DNA from 2 places in the Exiguobacterium sp. EA-TM-5 genome. Region 1 is predicted to be linked to the other one. Evidence: riboswitches for the same ligand, from Rfam matches in the RefSeq annotation. Region 1 holds a riboswitch; the other holds the start of a gene.

Region 1 (8,165 bases):
TTACATCGTGGGTGGGACCATCATGTATCTGACGATGTTATGTTTAGGAGAGTTAGCGGTCTATATGCCGGTCTCAGGGTCATTTCAGACCTATACGACCCGTTTCATCGGACCAGGAATCGGTTTTGCCGTCGGTTGGATTTATTGGCTCGGCTGGGCTGTGACGGTTGCACTCGAAATAACGGCAGCTGGCAGTTTGATGGATCGTTGGTTTCCAAACGTGCCGGTCGTCGTCTGGTGTACTGTCTTTACGGTCTTACTATTCGGTCTGAATGCCGTCTCAGCAAAAGCGTTCGGTGAAGCAGAATTCTGGTTCTCAAGTTTGAAGGTACTCGCGATTCTCTTCTTCATCGTTCTCGGCGGCGCTGCTTGGTTCGGTTGGTTACCGATGGAAGCAGATCGTCCAACATCGTTGTTCGCGAACTTTACGGCAAGCGGTTGGTTTCCAAATGGAATCCTCGGTGTCTTGACGACGATGATTGCCGTCAACTTCGCTTTCCAAGGAACCGAATTGATTGGTGTCGCGGCTGGGGAGTCCGACACACCTGAAAAATCGATTCCAAAAGCGATTCGGAATACAGTCTGGCGTACGTTCATTTTCTTTGTCTTATCAATTACAATCGTTGGTGCCTTAATTCCATATGAGACAGCTGGAGGAGTCAGTAGCCCGTTCATCATGGTCTTTGATGCGATTGGTATCCCGTATGCTGCTGATTTGATGAATATCGTCGTTTTGACAGCACTATTATCTGTTGGAAACTCAGGACTTTACGCTGCAACGCGAATGTTATGGGCAATGTCGCAGGAAGGAATGATTTCAAAAAAATTATCTTACGTGAATGCACGTGGTGTACCTATGCGTGCCTTACTCTTTACAATGATGTTTGCGATGCTTTCGCTACTGACAGCATTTTTCGCAGAGGATACCGTCTTTATCTGGCTCTTGTCCTTAGCCGGTCTCGGTGCTCAGGTCGGTTGGATTTCCATCTCTGCGTCTCAGCTCGCATTTCGTCGGCAGTTCTTACGAAACGGACATGATCTATCCGAATTGAAATTCAAGACACCGCTTTATCCGGTGTTACCGCTGATTTCATTGACGTTAAACGTCGTCGTCCTCGTTAGTCTTGCGTTTCAAGCGGATCAACGGATCGCCCTATACATCGGTGTTCCATTCTTCCTCGTCATGTGGGGAAGCTATCATCTCTTCGTCAAAGGAAAACATCTAGCAGCACAAAGCGACATCCGTGTCGCTCCCTCTCAACTCGAAGAATAACGATATGAAAAGAGGCCGCGGATCATCCACGGCCTCTTTTCATATGCTTGTTCTATTCCTTAAGTGTTCGCATCATCAGTAGTTCTCCTTGATGGAGCTCTACTTTCGCTTCTGACGCACTCCATTCATTGCTGACGGTCAATGAGCCTCCAACAGGAACCGAATGCGCATCGAGTGGGTATTTGACTCCAGATAAGCTTAGGATCGACGCCACAAGTGGAATGAATGAGAGATAATGATAGCTTCCTGCCTTAACTGCATATGTCCCCACTGCCAAATACCGTACCTCTTCTCGTTTCGTGACGAGTCGTGCCTTAGGATATTGTTTTAACAAATAGACATTTTGAACGGTCATGTCGAGTCGTCCGCCTGTCGCTCCAATGATGATGATCTCCTCACCCCGTTTCATCTCTGATACGGTACGGAGGGAAAGTTCGAGATCCGTTTCATCTTTCTCTGCCGGATGGACGATTGCATCTTCAGGTACATAGCCAAGTGAATCAAAATCACCAATCATCATATCGCATGTCAACCCAAACGATTCAATCGTTTGAACACCACCATCAACACCAACGATGAAATCACCGGGCTGGCAAAACGTCCGTAAGTCAGGTACCTCTTCTTGCGGACCCGCACAGACAAGAATCGCCCGCATATTAAACACCTCGTGCTGAATAGCGAAGTAAGCGTGGTGCAGTCGTGAAGAGAAGACCTGCGACGACACCACAAAGAACGTAAGACGGAACCATGTATGTCGCATTATAAATCAACGAATATGGTATGACTGGACCCTCAGCATACTCGGCAAAAAAGACGATTCCGCTGATGACATGACAGATATAACGAAGTCCCGCTCCTAAAAGCGTCGCAAGTAGGACAAACGTCATCAAGCGTTTCTTCTGTCCGTTACGCGCGGCTTGTCTAACTTGACGTGCAAACAGCCCACTTAATCCGACGACTCCATATGCAATCGTATAATCGAGTAGTGGTTGAACGACCGTCAAAACTTGTGGGGCGAACATCAATTGAATCGTACCGACAAGTGCTCCAGTGACGACACCTCCGACGACACCATGGCGAAACGCCATGACGAAGATGGGAAGCATCGCTAAGCTGATTGAGCCCCCTTGTGGCATTTTGAATGGAATCAATAAATCAAAGACGACTCCGAGACTGGCGAAGATGGCAATTTCCATCATCATTTGTAACCGTTTCATGATAATTTCCTCCTTCATGGAATAAAACGGGACGCAAAAAGGCAGTACGACGAACGCCGTACTGCCTGCGTGCGCCACATCCCTACGTCCGTTTGAACGGAACAGGTTCGAAGGGTTAAAGTCAAAAGACTCCTCTCAGCCGCTTTTCAAGCGACACCCCTTGCGGTCATCATATTTCGTTTTCTCGTTCTTATTATACGGCAGCCCCTTGACGAATGCTAGTGATTGCTTCCGCATAATCCGATGCATTGTAGATCGCTGATCCTGCGACAAGGACGTTGGCACCATTATCGATGCATAACTTTGCCGTTTCCGGATTGACCCCACCATCAATCTCGATTTCAAATGTAAGACCACGATCTGCCTTCATTTGTGCAAGTGTTGCGAGCTTCGGCATGACACTCTCGATGAACGCCTGACCACCAAAACCTGGATTGACTGTCATCAACAAGACCATATCGACATCCTGAAGAATGTGTTCAATCGTCGATAGTGATGTATGTGGATTCAAGACGACCCCCGCCTTCGCACCTGCCGCTTTGATTTGTTGCAAGACACGATGGACATGATTCGTCGCTTCGACATGGAACGTCACGATGTCGGCTCCTGCCTTGACGAAATCTTCGACGAATCGTTCGGGTTGATCAATCATCAAATGGACATCAAGAACCATATCTGTCTTTTGACGTAGGCTGCTTAACACAGGTAAACCGAATGAGATGTTCGGGACGAACTGACCATCCATGACGTCGAAATGAATGTAGTCTGCTCCTGCCGCCTCAACCGCTTTGACATCACGCTCGAGATTCGCAAAATCTGCTGATAAGATCGATGGTGCAATTTTAATCATCTTCAATACCTCCGGGCTCGATTCTTGATTTCGTCTATAAACATACCATAATTTTCATAGCGGGAGGACATGATTTCTTGTGCCTCGACCGCCTCCTTGACGGCACAACCGGGTTCATTCAAATGCAAACACCCCCGGTATTTACAATCGTCTTGCACAGCCACGAATTCAGGAAAACTCCATCGCACATCCTCTATTTCCATTTCATAAGGAAAGTCTAAATTCGAGAACCCTGGCGTATCGGCAATCAATCCTTCCGCAAGCGGCATCAACGTAACGTGACGGGTTGTATGACGCCCACGTCCGAGTGATTTCGAGATGGCACTCGTTTCTAGATCAAGAGATGGTTCGAGTGCGTTCAACAGCGAGCTTTTTCCGACACCTGATTGTCCGGCAAGAACACTTGTTTTGCCTGCAAGTAATGGTCTGACTTGCTCGACACCTGTCAACGTCTCACTCGATGTCTCGATGACCGTATAGCCAATCTTCCGATAAGCAACAATCGCGTCTCGGACAGCCGGTCCCTTGACATCATCGAGCAGATCCATCTTCGTTAACAAGATGACGGGTTGAATTTCCTTCGCTTCGATCAATACGAGAAACCGATCAAGCAGATGGGCTGAAAAGTCAGGTTCTGCTGCTGAGACGACAAGCAATGCTTGATCGATATTCGCGACAGGAGGACGTACTAAAAAATTGTCACGCTCCTTCACTTCAAGAATATACCCGGTCTCACTCTCGATATGAAGGACGACTTCGTCTCCAACTACCGGACTGATACCACGTTTCCGGAAGTTTCCTCTTGCTCGTGAACGGACTTCCCCTTCTGGCGTCATAACATCATAAAAGCCGCCCTGCAACCGTATGATCGTTCCTTCTCGCTTTTCTTCGATGCGCTGTTCCGTCATCCTATGCACTCCTTTTTCATCACATTCATTGTGCGTCTTTTGCTTGATTGTACGTGATGGTTTTTGAACGATACACCGTATCGTCTTTATAGATCGTAATTTTTCCTTCTTCTCCCGGATCAATTGTCACCGGCACGTCGAACGTCTCATCTTGATCAATGGATTCCTCGATGACAGTCCGTTTCCCTTTCGCATCTTCCGTCTCGATGCGGATAACTTGTTTAGGCGGCGTATCTTCGTCCTCTTCAGATACTGCATCGTACACGACTTTTTCTGGGAACGTTGCTGTTACTGTTTTTTCTTCCTCCCCTTTAGAGATGAAGACGGTCACTGAGTCGTTTGGTTCGACTTGGGCACCTGCTTGCGGAAACTGACGAATGACTTGATCGAGCTTCACGTCACTCGAAAATTCTTGTTCGAACGTTCCGTCTAACCCAACTTTATCCAAGTAAGCTTTTGCCTCATCACTCGATAAGTTTGTCAAATCTTTCAATTCGAAAGAGGATGTCCCCTCAGATACAGTAATCGTAATCGTTTGTTCTTTAGCGATTACTTCCGTTCCAGCGGAAATTGACTGCCGGATGACATTTCCTCGATCTATCTCATCCGACTTCTCTCGCTCGACTTCGACTTTTGCGAATCCAGCTTCTTTTAACGTTGCAATCGCTTCTTTTTCAGCCTCATCTGTTACATCTGGCACTTCGACTGGCTCACTTCCCGTAGAGACGACTAAATTAACTGTCGACCCTTTTTTCACCTGTGCTTTTTCACGAGGTGTCTGACTGATGACGTCACCCTCATCGACCGTATCGCTACTTCGTTCTGTCGTTTCAACGACGAACCCGAGTTTCTCTAACTTCGTTTCCGCTTCGTCTCCATCCATTTTGACGACAGATGGTACGGTGACGCTTGGATCTGGCCACATCGCAAACGTCGTAGCTGCTCCACCAAGTAACAAAAGCAATAAGAGAACGATCCACCAGCGTTTTTTCTTTTTCTTCTCCGATGATTTCGGTTGAACTGTAGTGACAGAAGGTGATTCCGGTTCCGATTTTGACTCTTCTGGCGCTTGTACTGGTGCCAAGACCATCGTCTTTTCCATCTCATCCTCTTCTGCACCACGGATGCCTTCATTTGCTCGTTCATCAGACAATGCCGTTACCATATCTGTTTTAAAAGCTGCAACGGACTGTTGTCGATCATGAGGTGCTTTTGAGAGCGCCTGCATGATACAGTTTTCAAGTGCTTGCGGCACTCTTGGATTCAAGACAGATGGACGGCGCGGCGTATCTTGGAGGTGCTTCAGCGCAATCGCGACCGGTGAGTCTCCTTCAAACGGTACTTGCCCTGTGACAAGTTCGTATAAGACAGCACCGAGGGAATAGATATCTGATTTCTCATCCGCAAATTTACCTTTAGCTTGTTCTGGTGAAAAATAGTGAACGGACCCAAGGACAGACATCGTATGCGTCAGCGTCGCATTCGACATCGCTACGGCGATTCCAAAATCCGTTACTTTGACGGTACCGTCTTCTCGGATCAACATGTTTTGCGGTTTAATATCGCGATGGATGATCCGGTGTGCATGAGCGTGATCGATCGCATCACAAATTTGAGCGATGATATCGACTGCTTGTGGCACAGGTAATGCTTGATTTTCACAAAATGTCTTTAATGTCATACCATCGATATACTCCATGACGATGTAATAGATGGCATCTTCTTCGCCTACATCATAGACGGCAACGATGTTTGGATGATTCAAGCTGGTAGCAGCATGTGCTTCACGTTCGAATCGACGGATGAACTGTTCGTCATGCGAGAATTCAGTCCGTAAAATCTTAATGGCAACATGACGCTTTAAAATCTCATCATAGGCTTGATAGACATTTGCCATCCCGCCACTTCCAACTAGCCGTTCTATGCGGTAGCGGTCATTTAATCGATCTCCGTATCGCATATTCAGACCCTCTTTCTTTCTTTGAACCGGATGGCGGCAATCGTAATATTATCTGCGCCTCCTCGAGCATTCGCTTCTTTCACCAATCGTCCGACAATTTCTTCAAGCGGTTCATCTTGTAAGATGATTTGCTCGATAACATCGTCCGGTACTTCATCGGTTAATCCGTCACTACAGACGAGGACGAGATCATAATCTGGAGCATCTCTAACTTGGATGTCAACTTCAACCGTTTCGTTCGAGCCAACCGATCGTGTGATGACATTCTTGCGTGGATGGTTTTCGACTTCCTCATCAGAAAGTTCTCCCATTTGCCGTAACATATTGACGTATGAATGATCATCCGTCAATTGCTTCAACGTCGTTCCTTCAAGAGCATACACTCTACTATCACCGACATGACCAATGACAAGCAACTCCTCGACCCAGCATACACAGGCAATGGTCGTTCCGACGATTGCGAGCTGCTCGTCTTTTGAAAACTGAAGAATGCGATCATTCGCCTCAGCTACGCGTTGTTCAATCCATTCTGATAGTTCCATAGGACGGTCGGGCATACGCGAAAAAGATGTCTCGAACACCTCGCGAACGATGGCACTCGCAATATCACCAGCAGCGTGACCACCCATACCATCTGCAACAACGGCAAGTCCACGCTCTATATCCCCGACGAGTAACACTGTATCTTCGTTTTTTGTCCTGACTTTTCCAGTAGTCGACAGATGAGCTAACTCCATGACAGTCCTCCGTTCGTATCAATCTTCTCGTTTTTTAAAGGCCGCGATGTAGAAACCATCTGTTCCGACTGTCGTCGGTAACAGCTTGAGTTCTGCACGATCCCCAATTAAATGACGGACGGATTCTGGCATCCGTGTAGCAAAGGACGCATCGAAGTCAAATCCCTGACTGAGGATGAATGCCGTCTGTTCTTCATTTTCCACTGGATCTATCGTACACGTCGAATAGACGAATGTTCCACCCTTTTTGACGAGTGGTAAGACAGACGTCAAAATATCTCGTTGAATCTTCGGGAGTTGTTCAAGTTGTTCTGGACGCTTCGTCCATTTGATGTCCGGCTTTCTCCGAATGACACCAAGTCCTGAACAAGGCGCATCGACAAGAATCCGATCAAACGATTCTGCTTCGAAGCGTTCCCCTGCTTTGCGTGCATCTAACGCTTCTGCTTTGACAGTCGTCAGACCTAATCGCATCGCCTGCTGATCAATCAATTTAATTTTATGTGGATGAAGATCAAGTGCTTGTAATGTTCCTGTCGTCAAGCCTTCAGCAATATGCATTGCCTTCCCACCAGGTGCTGCACAACTATCGAGAACATAATCAGACGTTTTTGCTCCGAGCGCACGCGCGACGAGCATTGAACTCTCATCCTGCAAGGAAAGATATCCCCGTTCAATCAAATCGGTTTTTTGAACACTTCCACGTTCGATTTCGAGACCGTCTGGCGCAACAGCAGATGGTTTTGCCGTCACACCTTGGTCAAGCAGAAGCGCGATTGCTTCTTCCGGAGTCGTTTTCGTCCGATTGATGCGAACCGTGACCGGTGCAGGCGTATTATTCAACTGACAGATGCGTAGCGTTTCATCCGGACCGAACAGTTCGATCCAACGCTCGACGAGCCATTGCGGATGACTCGTTTCAATACTGATCCGTTTTGCAACCGGCTCAATCTCGTTGAAATCAGGCATACCTGCACGTAGTACGTTCCGAAGGACCCCATTGACGACTTTTGAGACATGGACTTTCCCACGTTTTTTGGCAATTTCAACAGCTTCATGAATGACGGCATGATCCGGGACACGGTCAAGATAAAACAACTGATAGACACTCATTCGTAACAACGGACGCATGAATGGATCGAGTTTTTTCTGTTTCGCTAAATATGGTTCTAAAATATAATCAAGCGTCAATTCACGACTGAGCGTCCCGTAGACGAGTT
Region 2 (8,165 bases), 770 kb from region 1:
GTTTATCTGAGAGACAATTCAACATCGACACGATTGAAGTTCCTTGAAGTTGAAGACATGTGGGACACACGTGTGATAGACGAAGGTGCCGTCGTAGGGATGACAGAGAACATGACTGAAACGAAAATCAATTGGTCGACGTACGACTTACGAACAAAGCAATTCACGCAGCATCGTTTTGATTTACCAAAACGAGATGCCAATGAAGTGCAACGACACACATCGGCAATCCTTGAGAACGATTTAGTGTATTCCTTCATCGAGACAAAGAAAAATGGCACATCTATCCTTGTTTTAGATGCACGGACTGAAGAAGTTCGATATGAGGGAACAATTAAATATGACATGCCTAAGAGTGACCTTCAACTCAACGGGATGACAATTAACTGAACTACAAAAAAGTGAAATATTTGAAACCTCCTGTTTTCTTCCAACGTATAAAGACTATACAAAGGGGGAGCTCACATGCAATTCTTGATTTTTGTCATCTTCGCAGGTGCCATGTACTGGTTCTACTACAATTTCCTACTCGGATATCGTAAGAAAAACATCACGTTGACGTTTGACGATCGGTTTTATTCACTCGACGAACATGTCGCAGCAATCGAACAAAAGCTCGCAACGGATGGGCACTCGGCACGTTATCTCGGTGACCGTCGTTTTGAAGTCGATGGTAAACCTTATTTGTTCCTCGAGCGGACGGTCTCTGTCGGTGGAACTCCGACACAGCAGACGATTCTCGAACAACAAAAAAAATAACTCTCCCGCGTGCGGGAGAGTTTTTCGTTAGACCGGAATTCGGTCAAGGGGATGTGGTTGCTGCGACGAGCGATACCAGCGCATGATCCAGTGATCGATGCCGATGTAATACGCAAAGCGTCCTGCAGCAAGTAAGACGACAGCTGCTGCTAGGAAGACCGGGTTCAACGCAATCGTCCCTGCAAGTAAGTAATTGAGATTCATGATGCTCCCGACGACGAGTGCAGGAACCGTCAACAGACTAAGAATCAACAAAATGCCGACGACGAGTTCCGCGAACGGAATCAGGGCGTTGATCACCCCGACGTTCGGTAAGGCGAGTTGCTCGATCCACGTCGCATACCACGAACTGACGAGTGCATCTTCGCCTGTCGCTTTTGCGAGCGCTCCTTCGAGAAACGGTTTTGCATCGAAGCCATTGATGTACTTGCCGATTCCGGCGATGAACCACTGAATTCCGAGCCAGAGTCGGATGATTGTCAACAGACCAAGACCGATCATGTGTAATGCTTTCACTTTCAGACACTCCTCTACTACAACATAGTCCCCATCATACTGAAAAAACGTCAGTCAGATGGGGACTATCATCATAACGTCATCGAACCGTCATCGACCTGTTACAAAAAAGCATAAGGTAACGGTTTCACGACCGTTGATCGAGGCGATGACTGATCGCGGTCAATAACGCAGCAACGAGCGCGACTAGTCCACCGACGAGTGCCGTGTTCATCATCGGACCGTTCGCATAGACGATTCCACCGAGTGCGGAACCGAAGGCGATCCCAACGTTACTTGCGACAGGCATCAATGAAGCAGCGAGTCCTTTTGCTTCCGGATTGAACTTTTCAGCGAGATCAATCAAGTAGATCTGTGTCGAAGTCGTCAGTAAAATTGACATCAGCGACATCAAAGCGATATTAAACAGACCAAGTGAAAGGGATGCTGTTGTGAAGTATAACGCAGCAAGGACGATCGCTTGCACGACGAAGACGAATCGTAAGCGACCCATCGGATTTTTGCTGGCGATTTTACCGGCAAGGATGTTACTGAAGATCGAGACGACACCGTAAGCGAGCAAGATCGGACTGATCCATGTCTTCGCGATGCCGAGTTCCGTTTGGAGGATTGGTACAAGGTACGTGTAGACGACGTACGTTGCCCCGAAGCCGAACGACGGAATAAAGAAGGCGATCAAGATCCGTGGGTTGGCTAACAATCCGAGCTGCTCTTTAATCGAACCAGAACCGGTCGATTGCTGGACGGGAACGATCTTCCATACGGCGAGGAACGCGATTAATCCCATGAATGTCGTCAGCCAGAACGTGGCTTCGAATCCAGCGTGTTGACCGATGAACGTACCAATCGGAACACCAAGGACGTTTGCGAGTGTAAAACCACCGAAAATGAACGAGACGGCAACACCGCGCTTCGCGACCGGAACACCGTCACTTGCGACGACCATCGCGAGTGAAATCAAGACGCCGGTCAAGATGGCTGTCAGGATACGGGTTGCGAGCAATACTTCATAACTTGGTGCAAAACTACTGGCAAGATTCAGTAAGACCCAGGCAAGTAACAGACGTAGGATCAGGCGACGCCGTTCCAGATGACCGGTCATCGACATGACGATTGGTGTACCAATCGCAAAGGAGATGGCAAAGGCTGAGACGAGCGTACCCGCTGTTGCGATCGTGATATCAAGGGCTGAGGAGATTTCAGCGAGGATTCCGACGATGACGAATTCGCTCGTTCCGAGAACGAACGTCAGGAGCGACAACGTGGCAATCAAGAGCCAATCGCGTCGACTTAAACGAGTAGTAGGTGACATGGATGATTCCTCAATTCTAGCGCTTGCGCGCGAAACTATGAGTAACAGGATAGCACGAAACGATTTCGTCGGGTATCGCAAAGCGTGATTCCGAGAAAAGAACCATTATTCAAAATAGCGCGTGAATTTCCAAGGTTTCTGTTTTTTGCGTATACTACAGGAGAAGACTACTGATAAAGGAGTGGAAACGATGCAAGCGACAGTGACATGGAACAAACAGATGGGGTTTAGTGGACAAACAGAATCAGGTCATCATCTCGCGATGGACGCAGCACCCGAAAACGGCGGTGAAAACCAAGCGCCACGACCGACCGAGCTCCTGCTACATGCCGTTGCCGGCTGTACTGGGATTGATATCGTCTCGATTTTAGAGAAGATGCGCTTGACGATCACTCATTTCGAGATGGATATTGAAGGAGAACGGGCAGAGGATCATCCACGGCGTTTCACATCGATCTCGATTCATTACCGACTCGAAGGTGATTTGCCGGAAGATAAGGTCCGTCGTGCCATTTCGTTATCAAAAGATAAATATTGTTCGGTCTCACAATCCCTGAACGCTGAGATTTCCGTCTATTATTCCATCAATGGTGTCCGGAGCGAGGATCCTTTGTGAAGAAGACTGTACTGATCGGCTGCCTGTTGCTTGCAGGGTGTGCGCAGGAGACGACGGAATCAACGAAACCATCACAACCAGAAGCGAAGCAACCGACTGAAGCGAAGAAGCCAAAGCCTGAGCCGACGAAGGAAGAACGACAACACGCACAACTAAAACAACAACTGGCAGCGATGTCGACGTCTGAAAAAATCGATCAGCTCCTCTATATCGGAGTCGCTGGTACGGAACTTTCAGCGGCAGACCGGCAGTTGTTGCGGACGCATGCGATTGGTGGCGTCTTACTGCTCGGCGGAAACATCACGTCAGAAGAACAATTGTTAACGTTCACGCGTGCGATTCAAGAGACGAACCAAAAGCCATATGCGTTCGTCGGGATTGACGAGGAAGGCGGACGGGTCAGTCGGGTACCTGATCAACGATTACGTCTGCCGACGAGTCAACGTATGGCGCAAGGCGCAAATATGGCGAAAATGGAAGACGTCGGACGCACGCTCGGTCATGTATCGCGGTACTATGGATTCAACATGGACTTTGCACCAGTCCTTGACGTTAACAGTAATCCGAACAATCCGATCATCGGTGATCGTGCCTTAAGTGCAGAGCCGAAGACCGTCGCGACGTTCGGTACAGCACTGATGCACGGGATGCAAGAGACTGGCACGATTCCGGTCGTCAAACATTTTCCTGGTCACGGTAATACGAGTGTCGATTCCCATGTTGGACTGCCGAAAGTGACGGCATCAAAGGAAGAACTGAAGCGAACGGAACTGTTACCGTTCCAAGAAGCGATTCAAGAGGGGGCCGAGATGATAATGGTCGCCCATATTCTGTATCCCGCGTATGACGATCAAAATCCATCCTCGCTCTCGAAGCCGATCCTGACTGATCTCTTGCGTCAGAAACTCGGATTCAACGGCGTCATCATCACAGATGATCTCGTCATGGGAGCGATCACGCAACAATACGGTCTTGCGGAAGCGGCGCGGCAATCACTCGTCAATGGAGCTGACATGGCAATGTTTTCAGAGGCAGGTGCTTATGCGAAAGTTCATGCTGAAGTGATGCAAGCCGTCAAAGATGAAACGCTGACGACCGAGATGCTCGATGCGAAAGTGATGCGAATCCTGAAGCTGAAGCAGACGTATGCCAACAGCCAGAAGCAACAGCGACCGACGAAATCGGAGCTCGTTCAGCAAGTGGAAGCGCTCAACTAGGACTAGCGAAGGAAAGCGACTCATGCTAGACTAATGGGGCAAGCCAATTAAACACGAAAAGACACTAGGGGAGTCTCCCAGCAGACTGAGACGGAAGTATCCGGACCCTTTGAACCTGATCTAGTTCGTACTAGCGGAGGGAAGTGGCTCGAAACCTTAGATATCCTTAGCGCTGCAGCGCATTTTCGGACCACTCCTTTCAACATCGGGAGTGGTCCTTTTTCGTCTAGAAAGGAAGATATGATGCGTTTACATCTGATTTCAACAGGTTCGATCGATTTGCGAGATGGGGCCGAAATCTTTCAATTCCTTCAACCCTATACCAATCAATTGCATCTGCGGGAACCGAACTTATCAGCGGCAGAATTACTTGATCTAATTGAAACACTCCTTCGGCAAGGATATTTGCCTGATCAATTAACGGTCCATGACCGCGTCGACGTTGCGCATGTCGCTGGCATCGGTGTGCAGTTGACCCGACGATCCTTACGCGTCGGTGATGTCCGAAGACACTTTCCAGATCTGACAATCGGTAAATCCGTCCATTCACTGGCAGAGGCGCTCGCGGCTGAGGCAGAAGGAGCTGATCAATTGCTCTACGGTCATATTTATCCGACGGCGTCGAAGCAGGATCTTCCGCCACGTGGTGTTGATGCTCTCAAACAAGTCGTTACCTTCACGACAAAACCAGTCATCGCAATCGGCGGCATCACACTAGATCGTATTCCTGAGATCGCAGCGACCGGTGCAACCGGAATCGCCGTCTTATCCGGCATCCTCGGTCAAACGGACCCACTTGCTGCCATTCAGCGTTATCAGGAGGTTAGGGTATGACGGATCACATCATCATTGGTGGTGGAGTCATTGGTTTGACGCTTGCTTACAGTCTCGCCTGTCAGAACGAATCCGTTCTTGTCCTTGAGCGCGAAACATGCGGTCAAGGGACGAGTCGCGCAGCTGCCGGAATGCTTGCGACGGATATTGAGCTACGTGATGAACTGCATGCGCTAGCCGCTCGAAGTCGCCGTCTGTATCCGTTACTCGCACGTCGACTTGAACGGGAGACTGGCATCGATTGCGGCTACCTGGAACAACCGTTTTTGTTAAAACGAGACGGACAAGAATACTTATTTCCATCGGTCGGTCAAATCGACCCGCGACGAATGACCAATGCATTGATGTGTGCCTTACACGCACGTGGCGTATCGATTGAAGAACAGGTGGATGTCACGCGTCTCGAGGAGAGTGATGATGTCGTGAAGATCGAGTCGAATACTGGAATATGGACGGGACGTACGGTAACGGTGGCTGCTGGGCGCGGATCACAAGCAATACTTGCGACAGCCGACATTTCGATTGCGACATATGGCGTCAAAGGCGAGTGTTTGGCGGTCCGTCTCGCGGGACGACCGTTAAGCTCGATTCTGTTCAATGATTCTGTCTATCTTGTACCGAAAGCGGACGGACGGATTTTGATCGGTGCGACCGAATTACCGCACGATGAGACGGTCGGCGTCAGTGTCGCGGGGGTTACGTCACTGCTTCATGCAGCAGTGCGGCTTTATCCACCGATTCGTGATGCAGTCATCGAAGAAGTCTGGTCCGGCGTACGACCACAAACGATATCCGGCTTACCGTACATCGGAGTCGCTTCGTCATCGCGTCGCATCTTCCTAGCGACCGGTCATCACCGGCATGGGATTTTACTCGCACCGGCGACAGCGGAGGTCTTGGCAAATACATTACGGTTGATCCAGAAGGAGGAAGTCCGATGAACATTACGATTAACGGAAACGACCATAAGATCGAACAGATTGAAACAATCGAGGATATGCTCGTGCAACTCGGCTTGGGGGAAAAGCTCGTCATCGTCGAACAGAACCGAGTGATCATCGATCGCGGGGCTTACGGTCAGACGGTCGTTCGGGATCATGACACATTTGAAATCGTTCATTTCGTAGGAGGAGGATAAACATGCTGAAAATTGGAGAAAAGACATTTGACTCACGGTTATTACTCGGTACAGGAAAATATACGAATGCTACGGTACAGCAGGAGGCGATTGACGCTTCGGCTTCACAAATCTTGACGTTCGCTATCCGGAGACTCGACATCTTTGATAAACAACAATCGAATTTCTTAGAGTCGCTTGATTTAACGAAGTACGATTTACTGCCGAACACAGCTGGTGCGAAGACAGCAGAGGAAGCCGTCCGGTTAGCGAAGCTCGCACGAGCATCCGGGATGTGTGACATGGTAAAAGTTGAAGTGATCGGTTGCGACAAGACCTTGTTACCGGACCCAATCGAGACATTACGCGCCTCTGAAGAGTTGCTTAAAGAAGGATTCATCGTCTTACCATATACTTCGGACGACGTCGTCCTTGCACGACGCCTCGAAGAACTCGGCTGTCACGCGATCATGCCAGCAGCATCACCAATCGGCTCCGGGCAAGGTATTCTCAACCCACTTCATCTGCAATTCATTATCGAACAGACAACGGTCCCGGTCATCGTCGACGCCGGCATTGGTTCACCGACTGATGTTGCCTATGCGATGGAACTTGGAGCGGACGGTGTCTTATTGAACTCAGCGGTCGCCCATGCTCAAGACCCGGTCAAGATGGCGCGCGCGATGCGACTAGCAGTTGAAGCGGGACGTTTAGGATACGAAGCGGGACGGATTGAGAAGAAACAATATGCGATCGCGAGTAGTCCAACGAGTGGATTGATTCGATGAACCGCTACTCACGCCAAACTCGGTTTCAACCGATCGGGGAATCCGGACAAGAGCGCTTTTCAGCAGCAAAGGTGCTGATCATCGGGATGGGGGCGCTCGGAACCGCATCGGCAGAACAACTCGTTCGTGCCGGTGTCGGCGTCGTCCGAATCGTCGATCGGGATTACGTCGAGTGGAGTAATCTACAACGGCAACAGCTTTATACCGAGGACGATGCGCGTCACATCGTACCGAAGGCGATTGCTGCGAAAGCGCGTCTTGAGGCAATCAATTCGACGGTGACGATCGAAGCACACGTATTAGACGTCGACCGGGCGTCACTGACGTGGCTGTTAGACGACATCGATTTGATCATCGACGCGACGGATAATTTCGATATTCGTTTACTGATGAACGACATGGCATTGATGCGATCGATTCCGTGGATTTACGGTGGATGTGTCGGTAGTTATGGGATTACTTTCACTGTTCGTCCGGGGGAGACACCGTGTCTCCATTGTTTACTCGATCAATTACCACGTGATCAGGAGACGTGTGATACGGCAGGAATCATCAGTCCAGCTGTTCAGATGGTCGCCTCTCTACAAGTGACAGAAGCGCTGAAGTGGTTAAGTGGAAAGACGGATGCCATGCGGACACGTTTACTTGCCTTTGATGTGTGGTCGAATACATTCCAACAAATCAACGTTCAATCGTTGAAGCAAAAGGAATGTCCCTCATGTGGTACTCAACCGACGTATCCTTATTTATCGGATCAGACGGTCCGTTTTACAGCACTTTGCGGTCGCGACGCTGTCCAAATTCGGGGGGACGGTAAGCGGGATCTCGAACAGTTGAAGCGACGCCTTCAGCCGGTCGCAGCAATTTCTGCTCACAATCCGTATTTACTTGCTTTTACAATAGAAGAACATCGAATGGTCGCCTTTCAAGATGGGCGCGTCTTAATTCATGGTGAATCCGATCTCGTCAAAGCCAAACGACTCTATCATGCCTATTTCGGGTAAAC

The links. Region 1 has a riboswitch for thiamine pyrophosphate ahead of thiT (energy-coupled thiamine transporter ThiT). Riboswitches for the same ligand answer to the same signal wherever they lie in the genome.
Region 2: linked by a shared signal. The riboswitch ahead of ACV3PA_RS12595 (thiamine phosphate synthase) and the one ahead of thiT (energy-coupled thiamine transporter ThiT) in region 1 are both predicted to bind thiamine pyrophosphate.

The regions. Positions count from the first base shown of each region.
Region 1 covers NZ_CM132670.1:1,604,108-1,612,272, reverse strand. The annotation lists gene ACV3PA_RS08235 (amino acid permease) at 1-1,273, shown strand, start outside; gene ACV3PA_RS08230 (thiamine diphosphokinase) at 1,326-1,928, opposite strand; gene thiT (energy-coupled thiamine transporter ThiT) at 1,930-2,490, opposite strand; TPP riboswitch at 2,553-2,661, opposite strand; gene rpe (ribulose-phosphate 3-epimerase) at 2,684-3,340, opposite strand; gene rsgA (ribosome small subunit-dependent GTPase A) at 3,343-4,248, opposite strand; gene pknB (Stk1 family PASTA domain-containing Ser/Thr kinase) at 4,274-6,208, opposite strand; gene ACV3PA_RS08205 (Stp1/IreP family PP2C-type Ser/Thr phosphatase) at 6,211-6,945, opposite strand; gene rsmB (16S rRNA (cytosine(967)-C(5))-methyltransferase RsmB) at 6,964-8,165, opposite strand, start outside.
Region 2 covers NZ_CM132670.1:2,374,899-2,383,063, reverse strand. The annotation lists gene ACV3PA_RS12625 (hypothetical protein) at 1-390, shown strand, start outside; gene ACV3PA_RS12620 (hypothetical protein) at 466-759, shown strand; gene ACV3PA_RS12615 (DoxX family membrane protein) at 787-1,275, opposite strand; gene ACV3PA_RS12610 (MFS transporter) at 1,403-2,587, opposite strand; gene ACV3PA_RS12605 (OsmC family protein) at 2,778-3,203, shown strand; gene nagZ (beta-N-acetylhexosaminidase) at 3,200-4,420, shown strand; TPP riboswitch at 4,477-4,579, shown strand; gene ACV3PA_RS12595 (thiamine phosphate synthase) at 4,661-5,254, shown strand; gene ACV3PA_RS12590 (FAD-dependent oxidoreductase) at 5,251-6,195, shown strand; gene thiS (sulfur carrier protein ThiS) at 6,192-6,392, shown strand; gene ACV3PA_RS12580 (thiazole synthase) at 6,395-7,159, shown strand; gene ACV3PA_RS12575 (ThiF family adenylyltransferase) at 7,156-8,163, shown strand.